One region of the Nocardiopsis sp. iso_25 genome, then DNA from elsewhere that is predicted to be linked to it. Evidence: riboswitches for the same ligand, from Rfam matches in the RefSeq annotation. Region 1 holds a riboswitch; each other region holds the start of a gene.
What was found. Region 1 has a riboswitch for thiamine pyrophosphate ahead of thiD (bifunctional hydroxymethylpyrimidine kinase/phosphomethylpyrimidine kinase). Riboswitches for the same ligand answer to the same signal wherever they lie in the genome.

Region 1 (6,688 bases):
AGTGGGTGGAGTCCTTCCTCGGCGTCCTGCGCGCGGGAGCGGTCCCGGTCAACGTCAACTACCGCTACGTCGCGGGCGAGCTGCGCCACGTCCTGGCCGACTCGCACGCGGTCGCGCTGATCGCGGAGGACTCGCTGGCCGGGGCGGTGGACACGGTCCGCTCCGACCTGCCCCGGCTGCGCCACGTCCTGCTCGTCGCGGACGGCTCCGCGCGCGGGACGCGGGGCCTCGACTACGAGGAAGCGCTGGCCTCGGCGCCCGAGGACGCGGTCCTGCCCCCGACCAGCGGCGAGGACCACTACCTGCTCTACACCGGCGGCACGACGGGCTACCCCAAGGGCGTGCTGTGGCGGCAGGCGGACATCTTCCGCGCGGCCCTGGAGCGCCGCGCTCCGGGCACGCCCAGCGCCCGCACCCCGCGGGAGGTGGCCGAGCGCGCCGCGCGTTGCTTCGAGCAGCGCATGCTGGTCCTCGGTCCGCTCATGCACGCGGCCGGACAGTGGAACGCGCTGAGCATGCTGCTGTGCGGCAAGCGGGTGGTGCTGTCCACCGACCGCAGCTTCCGTCCGGACCGGGTGCTGGAGACGGCGCACCGGGAGGGCGTGCACGCGCTCCAGCTGGTGGGCGACGCCATGGCCCGCCCGCTGGCCCGCCACCTGCTCACCGAACCGGGGCTGTGCCCGGACCTGGCCTCGGTCCGCTCCGGCGGCACCCCGCTCACCCCGGCGGTGCGCGCGCTGTGGCACGCCTGGCGCGAGGACGTGTCCCTCTCCGACGCCTACGGGGGGTCGGAGACGGGCGTGTGCGGGTCGGCGACCGGCGCCGAACCGGCCGGTCCGGCGGAGGCCCCCTCCGGGGGCGGCCCCTCGGGCAGCCGCAGCTTCACCATGGGCGGCAGCATCGCGGTGCTGGACGCGTCCCTGCGCCCGCTGCCCCCGGGTTCGCGGGAGGTGGGGCGGATCGCGCGCACCGGACGGATCCCGCTGGGCTACTACAACGACCCCCTGGCGACCGCGCGCACCTTCCCCACCGACGCCGAGGGGCGCCGCTGGGCGCTGTCGGGCGACTTCGGGACGTGGGACGCCGACGGCTCGATCGCGCTGCTGGGACGCGGCAGCGCGGTGATCAACACCGCCGGGGAGAAGGTCTACCCCGAGGAGGTGGAGGCCGTGCTCAAGGCCCACCCCTCGGTGGAGGACGCCATCGTGGTGCCCTCGCCCGACGAGTACCTCGGGCAGCGGGTGACCGCGCTGGTCTCGCTGGCCGCGAACGCCCGTCTGGAGGAGGCGGAGCTGCGCGCGTACTGCCGGGTCCGGCTGGCGGGGTTCAAGGTGCCGCGCACCGTGCACTTCGTGGACCGGGTGCGGCGTACGGCGGTCGGCAAACAGGACTACCGGTGGGCGGCGTCGGTCACCGGGACCGGTTCACCCGCTCCGGCCGTCCCGACCCTTCCCTGAGAGCCGGTCCGCTCTCCGGTCCCCGCCGGGGACTCCTCCACGGGCCCGGGGTCATGTCGGAACAGGTCCTGCGGCCGAACCCCCCGTTCCGGGGCGGGCCCCGGGGACGGACTTCGGAACGGGTGCCGGACCGTGCCGGAGACGGCGCTCGCGGCCGGGCACCCGGCCTCCCCGGCGGCCTGCTGCGGAACTCCGCACCCGGGCGGTACCGGACCCTTCATTTCGGGCACAGGGTCAATATGGACTTACCCAGCCGAAACAGGGGTTTCACCGGACGTCGGCCGCTCTGGACCCCCTCCGCCACCGCTAGACTGGCGTCGCCTGGTCCAAGGCCCCACGGTTTCCCCTCCCCCGCTCCGACCGGTTCGCACACTCCCGGCCGGGGCCGACCGGTCCACTCCGCCTCCGGTCGAGGCCGTGGACCGCGAGGACCACCTTTGACCCACCCCTCCACCCGTGCACACGGTGCGCGTGCGGTGACACCACTAGGACGGAGGACGGCGCGCTTCCCCGGGCCCGGCCCGAAGCGCTCCCAAGAACCCAGATGCCCAACTCAGTAGGCAGCTACATCTTCAACGCGGTGCGCGGCGGCGCCGTGGGCGCCTCGGAGGCCCTTCCCGGTATCAGCGGCGGTACGGTCGCCCTCATCGTCGGTCTCTACGACAAGCTCATCGGCGGCGCCGGCCACATGGTCAGCGGTGTCAGGCGCTACGTCACCGACGTCCCGCGCGGACGCGGGAGGGAGCGCGCCCAGGAGCAGTTCCGCCAGGTGGACTGGAGCGTGCTGGTCCCCGCGCTCGTCGGCATGGTGGCCTTCCTCGGTATGGCGGCCGTGGTCCTCGCCCCGCTGGTCGAGTCCCACACCCAGTACGCGTACGCGCTGTTCTTCGGCCTGGTCCTGGCCTGCCTGTGGATCCCCTACACCGGCGCGGGTCACGGGTGGCGGGCCCGGCACTACCTCATCGCCCTGGTCTTCGCCGCGGGGGCGTTCTTCCTCACCGGCCTGCCCGGCGCCAACCTGCCCACCCACCCGGTCGTCGTCTTCCTCGCCGCGGCGGTGGCCGTCTGCGCGCTGGTGCTGCCAGGGCTGTCCGGGTCCTTCATCCTGCTGACGCTGGGCCTGTACGAGCCCACGATCAGCGCGGTCGGCGACATGGACATCGCCTACCTCTCTGTGTTCGCGCTCGGCATGCTCACGGGCCTGTCGCTGTTCGTGAAGCTGCTCCAGCACCTGCTGGAGAACTTCCACCACATGACCCTGGTGGTCCTCACCGGCCTCATGGCCGGTTCGCTGCGCGCCCTGTGGCCCTGGCAGGACGAGGACCGCACGTTCCTGGCCCCCACCGACGTCCCGGTGACAGTCGGCCTGATGGCGATCGGCTTCGCGATCGTGGCGGCGGCCATCGTCTGGGAGCGCCGCAAGCGCCTCCGGATGGAAGAAGCCGAACTCCACCGGACCCCCACCCACGTCTGAGAACGGGAACGACAACCGCATGACAACGAATCTGCTGATGACCGCGGCCTCGACGACCGACGTCGACGTCGCCCACGAGTACGAGGGATTCATCGGGTGGGTCCTGAACCTGATGACGACCCTGGGCGAACCCGGTGTCGGCGTGGCGCTGTTCATCGAGACCTTCTTCCCGCCGATGCCCAGTGAGGCGGTCCTGCCCGGCGCCGGGTTCCTCGCCTACGCCGGACACATGAACGTGTGGCTGGCCATCGTGTGGGCGACGATCGGCTGCCTGGTCGGCGCGTGGGGCTTCTACGCGATCGGCGCGCTCCTGGGCCGCGAGCGCACGGCCTGGCTGGTCGAGAAGACCCCGCTGCTGGAGATCGAGGACTTCTACAAGGCCGAGCGCTTCTTCGCCCGCTTCGGCGGCGTCGCCGTCCTGCTGGGCCGGTGCGTGCCCCTGGTCCGCAGCTTCATCTCGGTGCCCGCCGGGATCGAGCGGATGCCCCTGTTCAAGTTCTCGCTGTACACAGTCATCGGCTCCGCGGTGTGGAACACCATCTGGATCGGCCTCGGCTACGTCTTCGGCCCGGCCATCGAGCCCGTTCTGGCCCAGTGGAGCGGCGTGATCAGCAACATCGTCGTCGTGCTCATCGGCCTGCTGGTGCTGTGGTTCATCCTGGCCCGCGTCTACAAGCGGACCAAGGCCCGCCGGACCGAGGGCACCTCCGCCTGAGCACCCGCCCCCGGGGCCCGCTCCCCGTGAACCCCTCCAGGGGTCCGCCCGCATCCCCCGGGCGGACCCCTTCGGCGTTCTGTGGGTATCCTGCCCGGAACGCACCACAAACACATAATGACCGGGGCCGCCGACGCGGCTCCGGAGGCGCGGGGTGCCGGGACACGTTCCCGGCTGAGAGCACACCCGTCGAACCTGCCCTAGTTAGCACTAGCGAAGGAACGCCATGAGCGTGTACAACATCGTGTCCATCGCCGGCAGCGACCCCAGCGGGGGCGCGGGCGTCCAGGCCGACCTCAAGGCCTTCTCCGCGCACGGGACCTTCGGGATGACGGTGATCACCGCGCTGACCGCCCAGTCCACGCTCGGCGTCACCGGGGTCCACCCGATCCCCGCGCGCTTCGTCGCCCACCAGATGGACACCCTCTTCACCGACGCCGTCGTGCACGCGGTCAAGGTGGGCATGCTGGGCACCTCGGAGGTCACCGAGGCCGTGGCCGAGGCGATCGACCGCCACACGCTGCCGAACGTGGTGGTGGACCCGGTGATGGTCGCCAAGAGCGGGGACCGCCTGCTGGAGGCCTCGGCCGTCGACGCGCTGCGTACCAAGCTCCTGCCCCGCGCGGACCTGGTCACCCCGAACCTGCCCGAGGCCGCAGACCTGCTGGAGGAGCCCGAGGCGACCGATCTGGCGTCGATGCGCGCCCAGGCCTGGCGGCTGCTGGACCTCGGCCCGCGCAGGGTCCTGCTCAAGGGCGGCCACCTGCCCGGCGGTGAGAGCGTCGACGTCCTGGTCTCCCGGGACGCCGACCCGGTCGAGTTCCGCGCCCCGAGGGTGGCCACCCGCAACACGCACGGCACCGGGTGCACGCTGTCCTCCTCGATCGCGGCCCTGCTGCCGCAGCGGCCGGACGTGGCCGCCGCGGTGGGCGGCGCCAAGGACTACCTGACCGAGGCCATCCGGCGCGCCGACGAGATCGACGCGGGCGGCGGACAGGGCCCGGTGCACCACTTCCACGCCTGGTGGTAGCAGCGGCGTCCGGAGGGGGAACGCCGAGGGGGGACCGGCTCAGCGCAGGTCCCCCCTCCCCGTTGCGTCCTCCGGTGGGGCTCACGGCCCCTACCGGGTCAGACCTTGGTCACGTCCTCCATGACCTTGTCCGGGTCCCTCCAGTCGGGGTGGGCGAAGAACTTGCGCGTCTCCGCCGCGATGACCGGGGACAGGAGCAGGAGGCCGATGAGGTTGGGCAGGGCCATCAGGCCGTTGGCGATGTCGCTGAACAGCCAGACCGAGTCCAGGCTGGCGACCGAGCCCACGTAGATGACGGCGATGAACACCAGGCGGTAGGGCAGGACCAGGCGGCGCCCGCCCAGGAACACCATGCAGCGCTCGCCGTAGTAGGCCCATCCGAGCAGGGTGGTGAGGGCGAACACGGCCACCGAGATAGCCACGATGACGGCGCCGGCCGGGGCGAGCGCGGGGCTGATCGCTCCCAGGCCCTCGGAGACCGCGTTGCTCGTCATCAGCGAGCCGTCCGCGTCACCGTCGGTCCAGACGCCGGTGGTGATGATGACCAGGCAGGTCATGGTGACCACGATGATGGTGTCGATGAAGGTCTGGGTCATCGAGACCATGGCCTGGCGGACCGGCTGGTTGGTCTTGGCCGAGGCGGCGGCGATACCGCCGGTGCCCAGGCCCGACTCGTTGGAGAAGATGCCGCGGGCGAAGCCCTGCTGGATGGCGAGCATGATGCCCGCGCCGGCGAAGCCGCCCGTGGCCGCGGTGCCGGTGAAGGCGTCGGTCACCACGAGCTGGAGCGCGGGGAGGATGGCGGCCCAGTTGGCGGCCAGGATGACCAGGCAGATGCCCACGTAGCCGACGATCATGATCGGCACGAGGCCGGAGGCGACGCGGCCGATGCTCTTGATGCCGCCCAGGATGACCGCGCCGGCCAGGACCACGAGGGCCAGGCCCACCATCCACGGCTCCAGCGGCGTGATGCTGGTGATCTGCTGCGCGACGGCGTTGGCCTGGGTGCCGTTGCCGATGCCGAAGGCGGCGATGGCGCCGAAGACGGCGAAGGCGACGCCCAGGGTGGTGCCCAGGCCTCCGCGGATCCCGTACTTGAGGTAGTACATCGGGCCGCCGCTCTGTTCGCCCTTGGCGTCGGTGCGGCGGAACTTCACGCCCAGGAGGGCCTCGCTGTACTTGGTGGCCATGCCGAGGAAGCCGACGACCCACATCCAGAACAGCGCGCCGGGGCCGCCGACGCCGATGGCGAGCGCGGCACCGGCGATGTTGCCGACGCCGACGGTGGCGGCCAGGGCCGTGCTCAGCGCCTGGTAGTGGGAGATGTCGCCCTCGACGGAGTCGTCCTCCTTGCGCCTGATGATGGCGAGCCAGAGTGCGTGCGGTAGTCGGAAGAGCTGGAGCACGCGGAGGCGGATCGTGAGGAAGACGCCGACACCGAACAGCAGCGGGATGAGGACGAAGGGCCCCCAGATGATGCTGCTGACGAGGCTCGCCATTTCGAGCAGTTGGTCCACAGGGGATCTCCCTATCGGTGAGTTTGTGGGGACGAAGGCCGCCGGTAGCGAAGTACGGGGGATCCGACGCCCTCGAAATCGCGTCGGCACTGGGGGAAGGCCCGCGATACCGGCACAGAATCGCATCGACGCGTAACAACCGCATCACATGTAACCCACATGCCGGTTTCTTCGGGAACTTCCGGTGTCTCTTCCACGTACCTCCGGGTGCGGTCCACGTACCTCCGGGTGCGGGCGGTGTCCTCCTGACAGGCTTCCGCGCTGGTCGGGGGCCGGGCGCGGGGCTGCGCCCGAACGGCGGCGCACCCGAGGGCACCGGTGGATTCGAGGGAGCCGGTGGAACCGGTGCGGCCCGCGCGCGACGCGGTCCGCAGCGCGACCCGTTGGGGGCGGCCGGTACGGACGGCGAGCCGACGCGACCGCGTCGAGCCGGTACGGCCCCGGCGGGCTCCGGGCGCCGTGTTCCTCACGGGCGCGGCCGCGACGGCACGGCCG
Region 2 (6,688 bases), 3.0 Mb from region 1:
GTGGGCGCCGAGCCTGCCCCGGGACTTGAGCAGGTCGCGCAGGGTGCGCCCGGGTACGTACTCCATGGCCAGGAACACGTGCCCCTGGTCCTCACCCTGGTCGAAGACCTGCACGACGTTGGGGTGGGAGAGCTTGGCGACGGAGTGCGCCTCGTTGATGAAGCGCTGCACGAAGGTCGGGTCCTGGGCCAGCGAAGGGTGCATCACCTTCAGGGCCAGCCGTCGGTCCAACCTCAGGTCGTGGGCGACGTAGACGGTCGCCATCCCGCCTCCGGCGATCCTGGACTCCACGAAGTAACGTCGGTCCAGGGTGGCGCCTACGAGCGGGTCGGAAGTCGTCATGTCCACGGCGGAGTAGTGTCCTTGCTGCGGGGAGCGCGGGCTGTCGCGGCCGGTGGCGCGTACCCGACACCGGGTGTCGAACCGACACGATAGCGGAAGCCCACGCCAGGTCTGCCCCGCGGTTCGCGGTCGCGCCGTCCCGTTCCGGTGTCGGCGGGGCCGGTGGGACCCCGGGGAGGACTGTTCGGTCTCCCCGGAGGACGGGCCCCGGCCCCGGCCGGGGCCCTCCCGGTTCCGGTGGTGTGTGCCCCGCCGGTCGCCGGGTCTCCCCGTTCCCGGTGAGGCCCGCTCCGTCGGCGGTGGGGACGCTCGCGCCTGGGTTGTCGTGGTGTGCGGGATGCGCCCTTGCGGGGCCGCGCACTCGTTCCACGGTAGAGGACACCGCCAAACTCCCCGGCCGGAACGCACCGGTCGGCGGCGGGCCGGGGCGGGGCGCGGGGCCCGGTGGCCTAACTCACGGAGGGCGAGGAGGCCTGGGCGTAGCGCCGCACGGGGATGCGGCCGGCCAGGCGCGCGCCGCGGCCCGCGCGTACGGCGTCGCGCATCGCGGCGGCCATGCGCACCGGGTCCTGGGCGCGGGTCACGGCCGTGGCCAGCAGGACCGCGTCGCAGCCCAGCTCCATGGCCAGTGCGGCGTCGCTGGCGGTGCCGATCCCCGCGTCCACGATGACCGGCACACCGGCCTGCTCGACGATCAGCTCCAGGTTGTGCGGGTTGCGGATGCCCAGCCCGGAGCCGATCGGGGCGGCCAGGGGCATCACCGCGGCGCAGCCCACCTGCTCCAGGCGCCGGGCCAGCACGGGGTCGTCGTTGGTGTAGGGCAGCACGGTGAAGCCCTCGTCCACCAGCTGTTCGGCGGCCTCCAGCAGCTCGACGGGGTCGGGCAGCAGCGTGTGCTCGTCCGCGACCACCTCCAGCTTGACCCAGTCGGTCTCCAGCGCCTCGCGGCCCAGGCGCGCGGTGCGCACCGCGTCGACGGCGGTGAAGCACCCGGCGGTGTTGGGCAGCGCCCGGATGCTGTTGCGGGTCAGGACGTCCCACACCGACCCCCGCGTGCCGGGGGAGACCCGGCGCATCGCCACGGTGGTCAGCTCGGTGCCGGAGGCGATCAGGGCCTCCTCCAGGACCTCCAGGGAGGGGGCTCCGCCGGTTCCGGTGATGAGCCGGGACCCGAAGGAGGTTCCCGCGATCACGAGGTCGTCGTTCATCCTCAGCCTCCCTGCACCGCGGTGAGGACGTCCACGCGGTCGCCCTGGTTGAGCGGGCTCGCGGCCCACGCGGTCCGGCGCACCACCTCGTCGTTGACGGCCACGGCGACACCGCCGGGGGCCTCGGCGCCGGTCAGGTCGCGCACGACCGCTTCCACGGTCGTCTCGTCGGCGAACTCGCGGCGGTCGCCGTTGATGATCAGTTCCACTGCTACTACCTACTTGCGCGTCGTGCCGTGAAACGGCGGGCGTACTCGGGCAGGTCTCCGTCGGTCAGGGCCCGGGCCATGGCCTCACCGGTCACCGGGGTCAGCAGGACCCCGTGCCGGAAGTGCCCGGCGGCCAGGTGCAGCCCCGGGACCCGGGTGGGTCCCAGGAGGGGTTCGTTGTCGGGGGAGCCGGGGCGCAGCCCGACGCAGGTCTCGGTGACCTCCAGTTCGCTCACCCCGGGGACGAGTTCGCGCGCGTCCCTCAGCACCTGCCAGAGCCCCCCGGCGGTGAGCGAGGTGTCGTGGCCCAGCTCCTCCTGGGTGGCGCCGATGACGACCTCGCCGTCGGCGCGCGGCACCAGGTAGGTCGGGAATCCCCGGACCAGGCCGCGGACGGTCCGGCCGACGAGCGGCGGTTCCCCGTCGGGCACCCGGGCGCGCAGCAGTTGCCCCTTGACCGGGCGCAGCGGCGGGACCACGGGTTCGGGGACCGCGATGCCGTTGCCCCAGCAGCCCGCGGCCAGCACCACCTGGTGCGCGGGCAGGGTCTGGCCCGCCGCGGCCTCCCCGGTCAGGCGCACGCCCAGCCGGGCGCCCCCGGGGCCGGGGGAGAGGACCTCCCCGACCAGCCCGCGGACCTCGGTCACGCCCGCGCGCCCGCCCGCCGCGGCCAGGGCGCGCAGCAGCCGCCGCGGGTCCACGGAGTGGTCGTCGGGGGCCAGGACGCCGCCGCGCACGGACGGGGCGAGCATGGGCTCCAGGCGGCGGCACTCGCGGCCGGTCAGGCGCTCGGCTGCGATGCCCAGCCTCCGCTGGAGCGCGTGCAGTTCGGTGAGGACGGCCAGGTCGTCGCGGTCGAAGGCGACCAGCAGCGTGCCGGTGGCGCGGTGGCCCACGTCCAGGCCGCTGGCCTCCTCCAGTTCGGCGACGAAGTCCGCGTACATGCGGGCCGAGCGGATGCCCAGCTCCATGAGGGGCTCCTCGCCGAACGCCGCCTCGGTGGCGGGGGTCAGCATGCCCGCGGCCACGGTGGAGGCCGCGCGGGCGGGGTCGGACTCGACCAGGGTGACGCTCAGTCCGCGTTGGGCGGCCCGCCAGGCGGTGACCCGCCCGACCAGGCCGCCGCCGACCACGACGACGCGGTCGCGGTGGAAATCGTCGGAGGTGCGCACGGCTGTGGCTTCCACTCCCTTCGCCGGCATGATCCGGATCAGGTTCGTGCGGTCGGAGGCTCACAGCCTCCCTCTCAGCCGGGTCCCACCCGGCTCCCGCGGGATGTAGGGGTCTGTCCCCATTCTAGGACCCGTGGCCGACGTGCGCCGTGCCGGGGGGAAGGAGGTGCGCGGATGTGGCAGATTGGTGGTGTGACACAACGCGACATCGACACGCTGATCGGCGACTGGCTGACCCTCAAGGAAGCCGCCGCTCCGCTGGGCGTGAGCCCGAACCGGATCAAGACGCTGATCCGCGAGAACCGCATGATGGGTGTGGTCCGCGACGGCGAACTCTCCATTCCCGCGGCCTTCATCGACGGCGACGACCTGGTCAAGGGTCTGCCGGGGACGCTGCTGCTGCTCACCGACGCGGGCTTCTCCTCCGAGGAGGCCCTGCGCTGGCTGTTCACCCCCGACGACTCCCTGCCGGGCACGCCGATCCAGGCCATGCGCGAGAACCGGGGCACCGAGGTGCGCCGCCGGGCCCAGAGCCTGGCCTTCTAGTCCGCGGCCCCACGGGCCCGTTCGCGACCCGTGGGGGAGAGGGGAGGGGCGCGCCGCCGCGCTCCTCCCCCTTGGGTCCGAACGCACCAGGGCCTAGGGTGGAGCGTGTGAGGACCAGCCACGGAACCAGCCTGCGCAAGCGCCTGGACGCATCGCTTCTGTACCTGTGCACCGACGCCCGGACCAGCCGGGGAGACCTGGCCGAGTTCGCCGACGCGGCCCTTGCCGGGGGAGTGGACATCATCCAGCTCCGGGACAAGGGCCTGGAGGCGCGCGAGGAGATCGCGGCCCTGGAGGTGATGAAGGAGGCGTGCGAGCGGTACGGCGCCCTGCTTGCGGTCAACGACCGCGCCGACATCGCCCGCGCCGTGCGCGCCGACGTCCTCCACCTGGGCCAGCGGGACCTGCCCGTGCCCATGGCCCGCGACATCATCGGCGCCGACCCCCTGATCGGCCGCTCCAACAACGACGTCGCCGCCGCGGCCGCCTCCGCCGAGGAGCCCGGCAGCGACTACTTCTGCGTCGGACCGACTTGGGCGACCCCCACCAAGCCGGGCCGCCCGGCCGCCGGGCTGGAGCTGGTGGAGGAGGCGGCCGCGCTGGGCACCGACCGCCCCTGGTTCGCCATCGGCGGGATCGACGCCGACAACATCGACCGCGTGCTGGACGCCGGGGCCCGCCGGGTCGTGGTCGTGCGCGCGATCACGGAGGCGGAGGACCCCCGGGCCGCCGCCGCCGCTCTGCGCCAGCGCCTGGCGGCCCGCGCCGGGGGCTGACCGGCGCCCGGAGCCGCCTCCGGCGTCCGAGCGGTCAGCGCCGCCCGGTTCTAGGGGACCAGCAGGACCTTGCCGAGCACCGTGCGCCCCTCCAGGGCGGCGTGCGCCTCGGCGGCCCGCTCCAACGGCAGGGTCAGGCCCACGTGCGGGGTGATCCTGCCCATACGGGCCATCTCCAGCACCAGCCGCAGGGCGTCCCGCCGGTCGTCCCCGGCCTGTTTGAGGTCGGACAGCCCCAGGACCCCGATCCCGCGGCTCGCGGCCTCCCGCGCGTCCACCTCCGTGAAGCTTCCGCCCGCCGAGCCGTAGCCGACGAACCGGCCGCCGTCGGCCAGGGTCGCGAAGGCCGCCGCGCCCAGCGCGCCCCCGGCGCCGTCCAGGACCACGTCGACCCCGGCGCCGCCGGTCAGCGCGCGCACCCGCTCCGGCCAGTCCGGCTCGGAGTAGTCCACGGTCTCCTGCGCGCCCAGTTCGCGGACCAGGGCCAGTTTGGCCCCGCCCCCGGCCGCGCCGATGACCCGTGCCCCGGCCCTGCGGGCCAACTGGACGGCCAGGGTGCCCGCCCCTCCGGCGGCCGCGGCGACCAGGACCGTGGTGCTGGGCCCGAAGCCCGCCGCCCGCTCGAGCGCCAGCGCGGTCGGCCCGTCGTGCAGCAGGGCCAGCGCCGCCCGGGGGTCCACCTCCTCGGGCACCCTGACCAGAGCCGACTCCGGGACCACGGCCCGCTCGGCGTAACCGTCCACGGGCAGGGCGGGTCTTTCCGGCGTTCCGTCCGTGTGCCCGGTGTCGGCGACCACCGCGACCCCCTCCCAGCCCGGGTCCACGCCCGGGCCGATCCGGACCACCCGCCCTGCCACGCCCGCGCCGGGGACGTAGGGGGGAGTCACGGGGAAGTGGTCCAGCCCCCAGCCGCCGCGGACCAGGGTGTCCAGGTACATCACGTTCGCCGCGGCGACCTCCACCAGCGCCTGCCCCGGTCCCGCCTCGGGCTCGGGCACGTCCCGGACCACCAGGACCTCCGGGCCGCCGAACTCACGGACCTGTACCGCTCGCATGTCGCTCTCCCTCGGTGCGCACCGCCTGTCTCCGACACCGCTCAGCCTCTTACCTCAATATTTGTTGAGGTCAAGGGCCGGGTGTCGGGGGAGATCCACGGCACAGGGGGCCGCCCCGCGCGGGCGTACGGCGCGGAGGGCGGGCCGCGGTCAGACCGCGACGTGCGACAGCGCGCTGGGGTGGCGCCGCAGGAAGCCCTCGATGGACTGGGCGGGATGGCCGGTCAGGTCGGGGACGGCGGGCGAGACCACGTCGAGCTCCCCTGCGGCGATCGCGGCGTAGGAGGTCACCCAGCCCTCGACCGCCCAGTCGGGGGCGCCGCCGCGGCGCGACTCCAGCGCCTCCTCCCGCGTCTGGGGCACGTAGTGCACCGAGCGCCCGGTGAGCACGCTCAGCCTCTCCGCCGTCGCGCCCAGGGACAGCGCCTCCGGGCCGGTGACGTCGTGGCTGGTGTCGTGCGAGGCGCGCGCGGCCGCGGGGTCGGTCAGCACGGCCGCGGCCACGTCCGCCACGTCGTCGCGCGAGACCCACGCGATCCGGCCGTCACCGGCCGGGCCCCGCACCGCACCCCCGCCGTCCACCCAGTCGGGCAGCAGGTCCAGGTACAGGCTGGGTCTGAGGAAGGTGTAGCGCACCCCCGTGGACCGGATGTGCGCCTCGGTGAAGAAGTGCGTGCGCGCGAACGTGAAGGTGGAGGCCGGGCCCGCGCGCAGGAAGGACAGGTAGACGATCCAGGACACCCCTGCCTTGACCGCGGCGTCCACCGCGCTCACGTGGACGTCGATCCGGTCCTCGGACTCGGTGGCCGAGACCAGGAACAGCGTGTCCACCCCCCGGCACGCCCGCTCGAAGCCCGTGGAGTCCTCGTAGGCCGCCATCGCCGCGCTGCTGCCGGGGTACTCGGGAGCGCGGTTGATGTCGCGTACGATGAGCCGCTGGGGCCTGCCCAGCCGCGCGATCCGCGCGGCGACCCGCCCGCCCAGCGCCCCCGTCGCCCCCGTCACCCCTATGGTGTGGTTTGTCGTGTGATCGTCGCCCATGACACCCCATCCTGCGTTACGAGGGCGTGCCGGACGCTGAGCGGCACGCGCCTTTTTGCGCCGCGGGGCCGGGTGTGGCGAGGTCGGCACTCCCCGCGCTCCGGGGCCGCCGGGGTCAGGGCGCGGGACGCCCGCCGTCCGCCGGGCCCCGGGCCGGTCCGTGTCCGACCGCCGTCCGACCCGACGCGTTCCCGGGCTCCTCCGCCTGCCGGGCGCCCCGCGCGACCGGGCGGCGGTAGGCCAGGCGGCGCAGCAGCGCCTCGGCCGGTCCGCGCCTGCCCGCGCGCTCCAGGGCGTAGGACGCCGCCACCGTCACCAGCCACACGCCCACCGCGAACA
Region 3 (6,688 bases), 500 kb from region 1:
TAGACGACGACGCCCGCGGCGAGGGAGTCGTGGCCCTCGCGGATCACCGTCGCTCCCACGGTGAAGCGTTCGCCCGGAACGGCTTTCACCGGTCCGAGGTCGTTCTCTGGAGAGATATCGAGGATGGGCAGGCGTCCGATCACTGGCTACACCGTAATTGTCGTGGTTCGACGTCGCTGAACCGTGCTGTTTTTCGGCAGGCGGAAATAACCGGGAGTTAATCCAGGGCAAGACGGAGTTCACGGAGTATCCGGAACAGAAACTGTCCGGATTAAGGCTTCGGTGCCCTCCGCTGTCTATCGTCTGCCCTCTTGTGGTGTTTGGCGGAGTGCCAGGGCCGGATAATTTCTGTGATCCTAGTCACACTGGGTGCGTGTACTAAGAGCCGGTGTTTGTCGGGTTTCTGCTGAGTAAACCTCTCAAAGTGGTCATAAGGACACAGCAGATTCAGGTGTCTCTGTGGTTGTTTTCCGATGCATTCTGTGGAAATGACGGAAAACTGATCGGTCATGTTGGACGGTGTGCTGCGGTGGGTAGGGATGACCGAATGCACGCGCGAGCTGTATGGCCGTATTCCGGACATCCGCGCGTGACCGAATGGTCGCCTAAGGAACTTTTGTCACGGATTCGGGCACCCGTGGCCCGCGCTCCTCTCCGGCCTCGCTCCCCTCCCGGTGTCGGGTGTGTGACGCGCCTGTTTCATGGTGATTGACGAAATATGTTCGCTATGCGGTGCTTTGCTTGTCATTGAGGAAGTTTTTCGCTGACGCGCCCGTCAACCCGGTACGCCCTTTACGTCCGCCCTGAGAGCGTGGTCGACGGAGTTGCCTGCCCGCGCGTCCCGCGGGCGGGGCGGCACACGGCCGTAGGGGGCGACGTGACGGAGTCCAACCAGCGTCCGCCGCACGGGCGGCGGCACGAGGTCCCGCGCCGGAACCGGCGCGGGGCCCTCTCCCGCGCGGTACCGGCCGCCGCGGGTCCGCGTGTGCGGCGGTGGACCGAGGTCCTGCGCCGAAAGGTGTCGGAGCCGACCCCGACGGGGGACCGCCGGGAGACGGTCCAGCGCCTGGCCGGAACCAGCGCGGTCGCCGGGCTGCTCACGGCGGCGCTGGTCATGCCCTGGGTCGGCGGTCTCGGACTGGCGGCCAAGGACTCCGCCGCGGCCTTCATGGCCCTGCCCAGCGACCTGGCCGTGCCGCACCCCGCCGAGCGCGTGCTGCTGACCGACGTCGACGGGGAACCGATCGCCGAGGTCGCCGAGCGCGAGCGCGACGTGGTGCCGCTGGACGAGATCAGCCCCTGGGTGCCCGCCGCCCTCATGGCGATCGAGGACGACCGCTTCTACGAGCACGCCGGGCTGGACCTGCGCGGCACACTGCGCGCCGCCGTCCGCACCGCACTGGGCAACACCCAGGGCGGGTCCACCATCACCCAGCAGTACGTGAAGAACCTCCTCATGGAACAGGCCGACACCGAGGAGGAGCTGGCGAGCGCCAACGCGCGCACCCTGACCCGCAAGGTGCTGGAGCTGCGCTACGCCATCGAGCTGGAGGAGAAGCTCACCAAGGACGAGATCATGGAGGGCTACCTCAACCTCGCCTACTTCGGCCAGAACGCGTACGGCATCGAGGTCGCCGCCGAGCGCTACTTCTCCGTCCCGGCCTCCGAACTCGACCCCGCGCAGGCCGCCACGATCGTGGCGCTGGTGCGCGCGCCCTCGTACTACGACCCGCTCACCAACCCCGAGGCCTCCGTCGAGCGCCGCAACCTGGTGCTGGACCGGATGGTCGCCACCGGACACCTGGAGAGCGCGGAGGCGGAGGAGTACAAGAGCCGGGGCCTGGAGGTGGACGAGACCCCGCGCGCGGGAAGCTGCTTCAGCAGCGAGCAGCCCTTCTTCTGCGACTACGTCATGCGGTGGCTGGGCGGCTCCGACGCGCTCGCCGACACCCAGGAGGAGCGCGACCGGATACTGGAGCGGGGCGGCATCACCGTGCGCACCACCCTGGACCTGGACATGCAGGAGGCCGCCGAGCAGGCCATCGAGCGCTACGTCCCCGCGGGCGACTCCCACAAGTTCGCCGCCGAGGTCCTCGTGGAGCCCGGCACCGGCCGGGTGCGGGTCATGGCCCAGAACATGCGCTACGGCTTCGACGACGAGCCGGGCACCACCTCGATCAACCTGTCCGTGGACCACGACGACGGCGGGTCGCTGGGCTACCAGGCGGGTTCGACGTTCAAGCCGTTCACCCTGGCCGCCGCCCTGGACGCCGGGCTCGAGTACGACACCAGCTTCTCCTCGCCCAAGTCCACGACGGTGAGCGGCCTGGAGAACTGCGAGGGCGGCAGGATGTCGCCCTGGGACGTGCGCAACGCCGGGGAGAGCGACGGCGGAAAGCACAACATGATCAGCGGGACGAAGGGTTCGGTGAACACCTACTTCGCCCAGCTCCAGGAACGCGTCGGCCTGTGCGAGACGGCGGAGATGGCCCAGAGCCTGGGCGTCCACCGCGCGGACGGCGAGGACCTGCAGGTGTGGAGCTCCTTCACCCTGGGCGACCAGGAGGTCTCCCCGCTCACCATGGCCAGCGCCTACGCCGTCTTCGCCTCCCGGGGCACCTACTGCGAGCCGGTCCCCGTGGCCTCGGTCCTCTTCGAGGGCGAGGACGGCGAGGAGATCGAGATGGGCACCGAGTGCGAGGAGGGAGCGCTGGACACCGAGGTCGCCGACGGCGTCAACCACCTGCTCCAGCAGACCTTCGAGGGCGGTACCGCCAACGGCCTGGAGATCGGGCGCCCGGTGGCGGGCAAGACCGGCACCACAGACAGCGCGGCCTACGCGTGGTTCGCGGGCTACACCCCGAACCTGGCCGGGACCGTGGTGGTCGGGGACATCCGGGGCGGGGAGCAGCACACTCTCCAGGGCGTGACCATCGGCGACCGTTACTACGGCATCGTCTACGGGGCCACGCTGCCCGGCCCGATCTGGCAGGCCACCATGCGCGAGGCCGTGGCGGGCCTGCCGGAGGAGGAGTTCGCGCCCTCGCCGAAGATCTACGGCAAGGCCTCTGACAAGCCGTCGGGCGGCGGTGGCGACAGCGACGACGGCGACACCGGTGGAGGCGGTGGAGGCGGCGGTACCGGTGACGGCGGCGTCGCGGCCGGTGGCGGCGGTGACGGCGGGGGTGACGGCGGTTCGACCGGCGGTGGCGGCGGTGAGGAGGCCACCGGCGGTGGGGGCTCGACCGGCGGCGGTGGCGGTACCGGAGGCGGCGAGGGTTCGACCGGTGGCGGCGGCACCGGCGGCGGCACCGGCGGGGGCACCGGCGGGGGCGGAGGTTCGACCGATGGCGGTGGAGGCGGAAACACCGGCGGTGGTGGAGGCGGCGGAGGCGGAGGTACCGGGGAAGGCGGTGGCGGCGAGTCCCCGGGCGGGGACGGCGGCGCGCCCTGGAACGGCACGCCCCCGCAGCCGCAGGTGCCCGAGGGCGGTGTCGGCCCCGGGGACTGAGATCCCGCCTTTCTGTAGCTTTCTGTTGGATTCGGCTCACGCGATCGCAGGGCGGTCGCTACGGTGTGTGTCATGACCAGGAAGAGCGTGAAGCGGGCCTATCGATACCGCTTCTATCCGAGTGATGTGCAGGCGGCTGAGCTGTCGCGCACGTTCGGGTGCGTGCGCCTGGTCTACAACCGCGCTCTGGCCGAACGCACCACCGCCTGGCAGCAGCGCCGCGAGCGGGTGGGTTACTCCCACACCTCGGGGATGCTGACCGCCTGGAAGAGGACCGAGGAGCTGTCCTTCCTCACCGAGGTCTCTTCCGTTCCGCTCCAGCAGACGCTGCGCCACCTGCACACCGCCTTCGGCAACTTCTTCGACCGCCGCGCGAAGTACCCGCGGTTCAAGTCCAAGAAGACCTCCCGGGCCTCGGCGGAGTACACCCGGTCGGCCTTTCGCTACTGCGACGGCCGTCTGACCCTGGCCAAGATGGCCGAACCCCTGGACATCGTGTGGTCGCGGCCCCTGCCCGAAGGGGCCCGTCCCTCGACAGTGACGGTCTCGCGTGACGCGGCCGGGCGCTGGTTCGTGTCCCTGCTGTGTGAGGACACCATCACGTCGGCCCCGGCCGTCAACAACGCGGTCGGTGTCGATGCCGGAATCACCTCCGTGGTGATCTTGTCGACCGGGGAGAAGGTGGCCAACCCACGCCACGAGCAACGCGACCGGGCCAGGCTGGCCCGGGCGCAGCGGGCGCTGGCCCGTAAGGCCAGGGGCAGCGCGAACCGGGACAGGGCGCGGCGGAAGGTGGCGCGGGTGTGCGCCCGCATCACCGACCGCAGGCGCGACTTTTTGCACAAGCTCTCCACTCGACTCGTCCGCGAGAACCAAGTGGTCGTGATCGAGGACCTGGCCGTGCGCAACATGGTCAAGAACCGCAGGCTGTCCCGGGCGATCTCGGACGTGGCCTGGCGTGAGCTGCGCACCATGTTGGAGTACAAGTGCGCCTGGTACGGGCGGGACCTGATCGTGGTGGACCGGTTCTTTCCCTCCTCCAAGGCGTGCTCGACCCCCGGATGCGGGTACGTGCACGCGTCGTTGCCGTTGCGTGTACGGGAGTGGAGGTGCCCCGGTTGTGGGGTGGTCCATGACCGTGATGTGAACGCGGCGCTCAATCTCGAAGCCGCCGGGCTGGCGGTTGTTGCCTGCGGAGCTGGTGTGAGACCTCAACGGGAGTCCTCCCGGACGGGGCGACCGGCGACGAAACAGGAAGGCCACGGGGCGACCCGTGACGAGGCGTTGGCCTCGAACCACCGGTAGGCGGTTCCGCGATCTCTTGCCTTCAGGCAGGAGAGGAAGTCAAAATGGGTGAAACCGACAGGGGAGCGCGCGAGCGCTGAGAGTGCGGCACCAGGCCGCAGACCCTTACACACCTGATCTGGGTCATGCCAGCGAAGGAAGTCGTAGGAACCGTCACCGGTGGCGTGCTCCCGCGCACCGGGACGTCCCGGCGCGCGCGGAACGCGTCCCGGCGCCGCTCTCGGCCGCACGGGCCCCTCGCACCCCCCGGCGAAGGGACACCGAATGAAGAGGAACACCACCACCCCCCAGGGCACCGGCTTCCGGCACGACGTCCTCGGTCGGCTGCGGAGCTGGCGCACCGTCGACATCGTCGTGGCCGCCGTCATCGGCGTCGCGGTCGGCGTGGTCTTCTGGCTCTGGAACATCGTCTGGTCGGTCACGACCCCGCTCTTCGTCGGCTTCCCGCCCGCGCAGGCCGTCGTCTACGGCATGTGGCTGATCTCCGGCGTGCTGGGCGGCCTGATCATCCGCAAGCCCGGCGCGGCCCTGCTCACCGCCGTCGCCGCCGCCTCGGTGTCGGCGCTCCTGGGCACCCAGTGGGGGATCATGGTCATCCTCGACGGCGCCCTCCAGGGCATCCTGCCCGAACTCGTCTTTCTCGCCTTCGGCTACCGCCGCTGGGGCATGGGCGTGGCCGTCCTCGCGGCGGCGGTCGCGGGCGTCTCCCCGGCCATCCGCGACAACCTCGCCTACAACGTGACCTGGCCGCTGTCCTACCAGATCACCTACGGCGTCATCGTGGTGGTCAGCGCCGCCCTCATCGCGGGCGTGGGCGCCCGCCTGCTCACCACCGCCCTGGCCCGCTCCGGTGCGCTGGCCCCCTTCCCGTCCGCGAGGGGCTGACCGTGGCCTCCGCGAACGGGCGCCGGACGGCGGCCGGGGGCCCCGGCGCGCGCGTGGAGCTCTCCGGCTGGGGCTGGCGGCACTCGGGCCGCGGGTCCCACGCGCTGCGCGGCGTGGACCTGGTGATCGAGCCGGGTGAACGCGTGCTGCTGCTGGGCGCCTCCGGCGCGGGCAAGTCCACCCTGCTGCACTCGCTGGCCGGCCTGACCGGCGAGGACGCCGCCATCAGCGGCGACCACGAGGGCACCCTGCTCCTGGACGGAGAGCCCGCCGACCGGAGCCGGGGCTCGGTCGGCCTGGTCAGCCAGGACCCCGAGACGCAGCTGGTGATGGCGCGCGCGGGCGACGACGTCGCCTTCGGCCCGGAGAACCTGGGCGTGGCCCCCGACCTCATCTGGCCACGCGTCCACGAGGCACTGGAGGCCGTGGGCTTCCCGTACGGACCGCGCCACCCGACCGGCGCGCTGTCGGGCGGTGAGAAGCAGCGCCTGGTGATCGCCGGGGCCCTGGCGATGCGCCCCCGCCTGCTGCTGCTGGACGAGCCCACCGCCAACCTCGACCCGGCCGGGGCCGCGCTGGTGCGCGGCGTGCTGGCCCGCCTGCTCGCCGAGACCGAGGCGACCCTGGTGCTGGTCGAGCACCGGGTGGCCGACGTCGTGGACCTGGTGGACCGGGTCGTGGTCGTGGCGCCCGGCGGCGGGGTCGTCGCCGACGGGCCGCCGGGGACCGTGTTCGCCGAGCACGGGCGCTCGCTGGCCGCGCAGGGCGTGTGGGTGCCCGGGTTCGAGCCCGCGCCCGTCCTTGAGCCCGCGCCGGGCGGTGAGCCCCTGCTGGAGGCCGTGGGCGTCACGGCGCGCACCCCGAGCCAGCTCGGCGTGCGCGCGGCGCCGCGGCGCACGGTGTTCGAGGGGGTGGACGCCACCGTCCGAGCCGGGACCGCGACCGCCCTGACCGGACCCAACGGCGCGGGCAAGTCCACGCTGCTGA

Region 2: it holds a riboswitch for thiamine pyrophosphate, as region 1 does, so the genes downstream of both, thiO (glycine oxidase ThiO) here and thiD (bifunctional hydroxymethylpyrimidine kinase/phosphomethylpyrimidine kinase) in region 1, are expected to answer to the same signal.
Region 3: it holds a riboswitch for thiamine pyrophosphate, as region 1 does, so the genes downstream of both, AC0VX6_RS04835 (ECF transporter S component) here and thiD (bifunctional hydroxymethylpyrimidine kinase/phosphomethylpyrimidine kinase) in region 1, are expected to answer to the same signal.

What each region holds. Positions count from the first base shown of each region.
Region 1 covers NZ_CM149667.1:1,558,310-1,564,997, reverse strand. Annotated here, with positions in the region: gene AC0VX6_RS06880 (acyl-CoA synthetase) at 1-1,457, shown strand, start outside; gene AC0VX6_RS06875 (DUF368 domain-containing protein) at 2,002-2,931, shown strand; gene AC0VX6_RS06870 (DedA family protein) at 2,951-3,646, shown strand; TPP riboswitch at 3,787-3,885, shown strand; gene thiD (bifunctional hydroxymethylpyrimidine kinase/phosphomethylpyrimidine kinase) at 3,873-4,676, shown strand; gene AC0VX6_RS06860 (alanine/glycine:cation symporter family protein) at 4,775-6,193, opposite strand.
Region 2 covers NZ_CM149667.1:4,559,639-4,566,326, reverse strand. Annotated here, with positions in the region: gene pknB (Stk1 family PASTA domain-containing Ser/Thr kinase) at 1-348, opposite strand, end outside; gene AC0VX6_RS19610 (thiazole synthase) at 792-1,550, opposite strand; gene thiS (sulfur carrier protein ThiS) at 1,553-1,759, opposite strand; gene thiO (glycine oxidase ThiO) at 1,765-2,961, opposite strand; TPP riboswitch at 2,930-3,041, opposite strand; gene AC0VX6_RS19595 (Rv2175c family DNA-binding protein) at 3,124-3,477, shown strand; gene thiE (thiamine phosphate synthase) at 3,585-4,253, shown strand; gene AC0VX6_RS19585 (zinc-binding dehydrogenase) at 4,304-5,308, opposite strand; gene AC0VX6_RS19580 (SDR family oxidoreductase) at 5,459-6,349, opposite strand; gene AC0VX6_RS19575 (DUF418 domain-containing protein) at 6,465-6,688, opposite strand, start outside.
Region 3 covers NZ_CM149667.1:1,058,039-1,064,726, forward strand. Annotated here, with positions in the region: gene AC0VX6_RS04820 (alpha-1,4-glucan--maltose-1-phosphate maltosyltransferase) at 1-143, opposite strand, end outside; gene AC0VX6_RS04825 (transglycosylase domain-containing protein) at 878-3,511, shown strand; gene AC0VX6_RS04830 (RNA-guided endonuclease InsQ/TnpB family protein) at 3,584-4,816, shown strand; TPP riboswitch at 4,866-4,973, shown strand; gene AC0VX6_RS04835 (ECF transporter S component) at 5,081-5,701, shown strand; gene AC0VX6_RS04840 (ABC transporter ATP-binding protein) at 5,704-6,688, shown strand, end outside.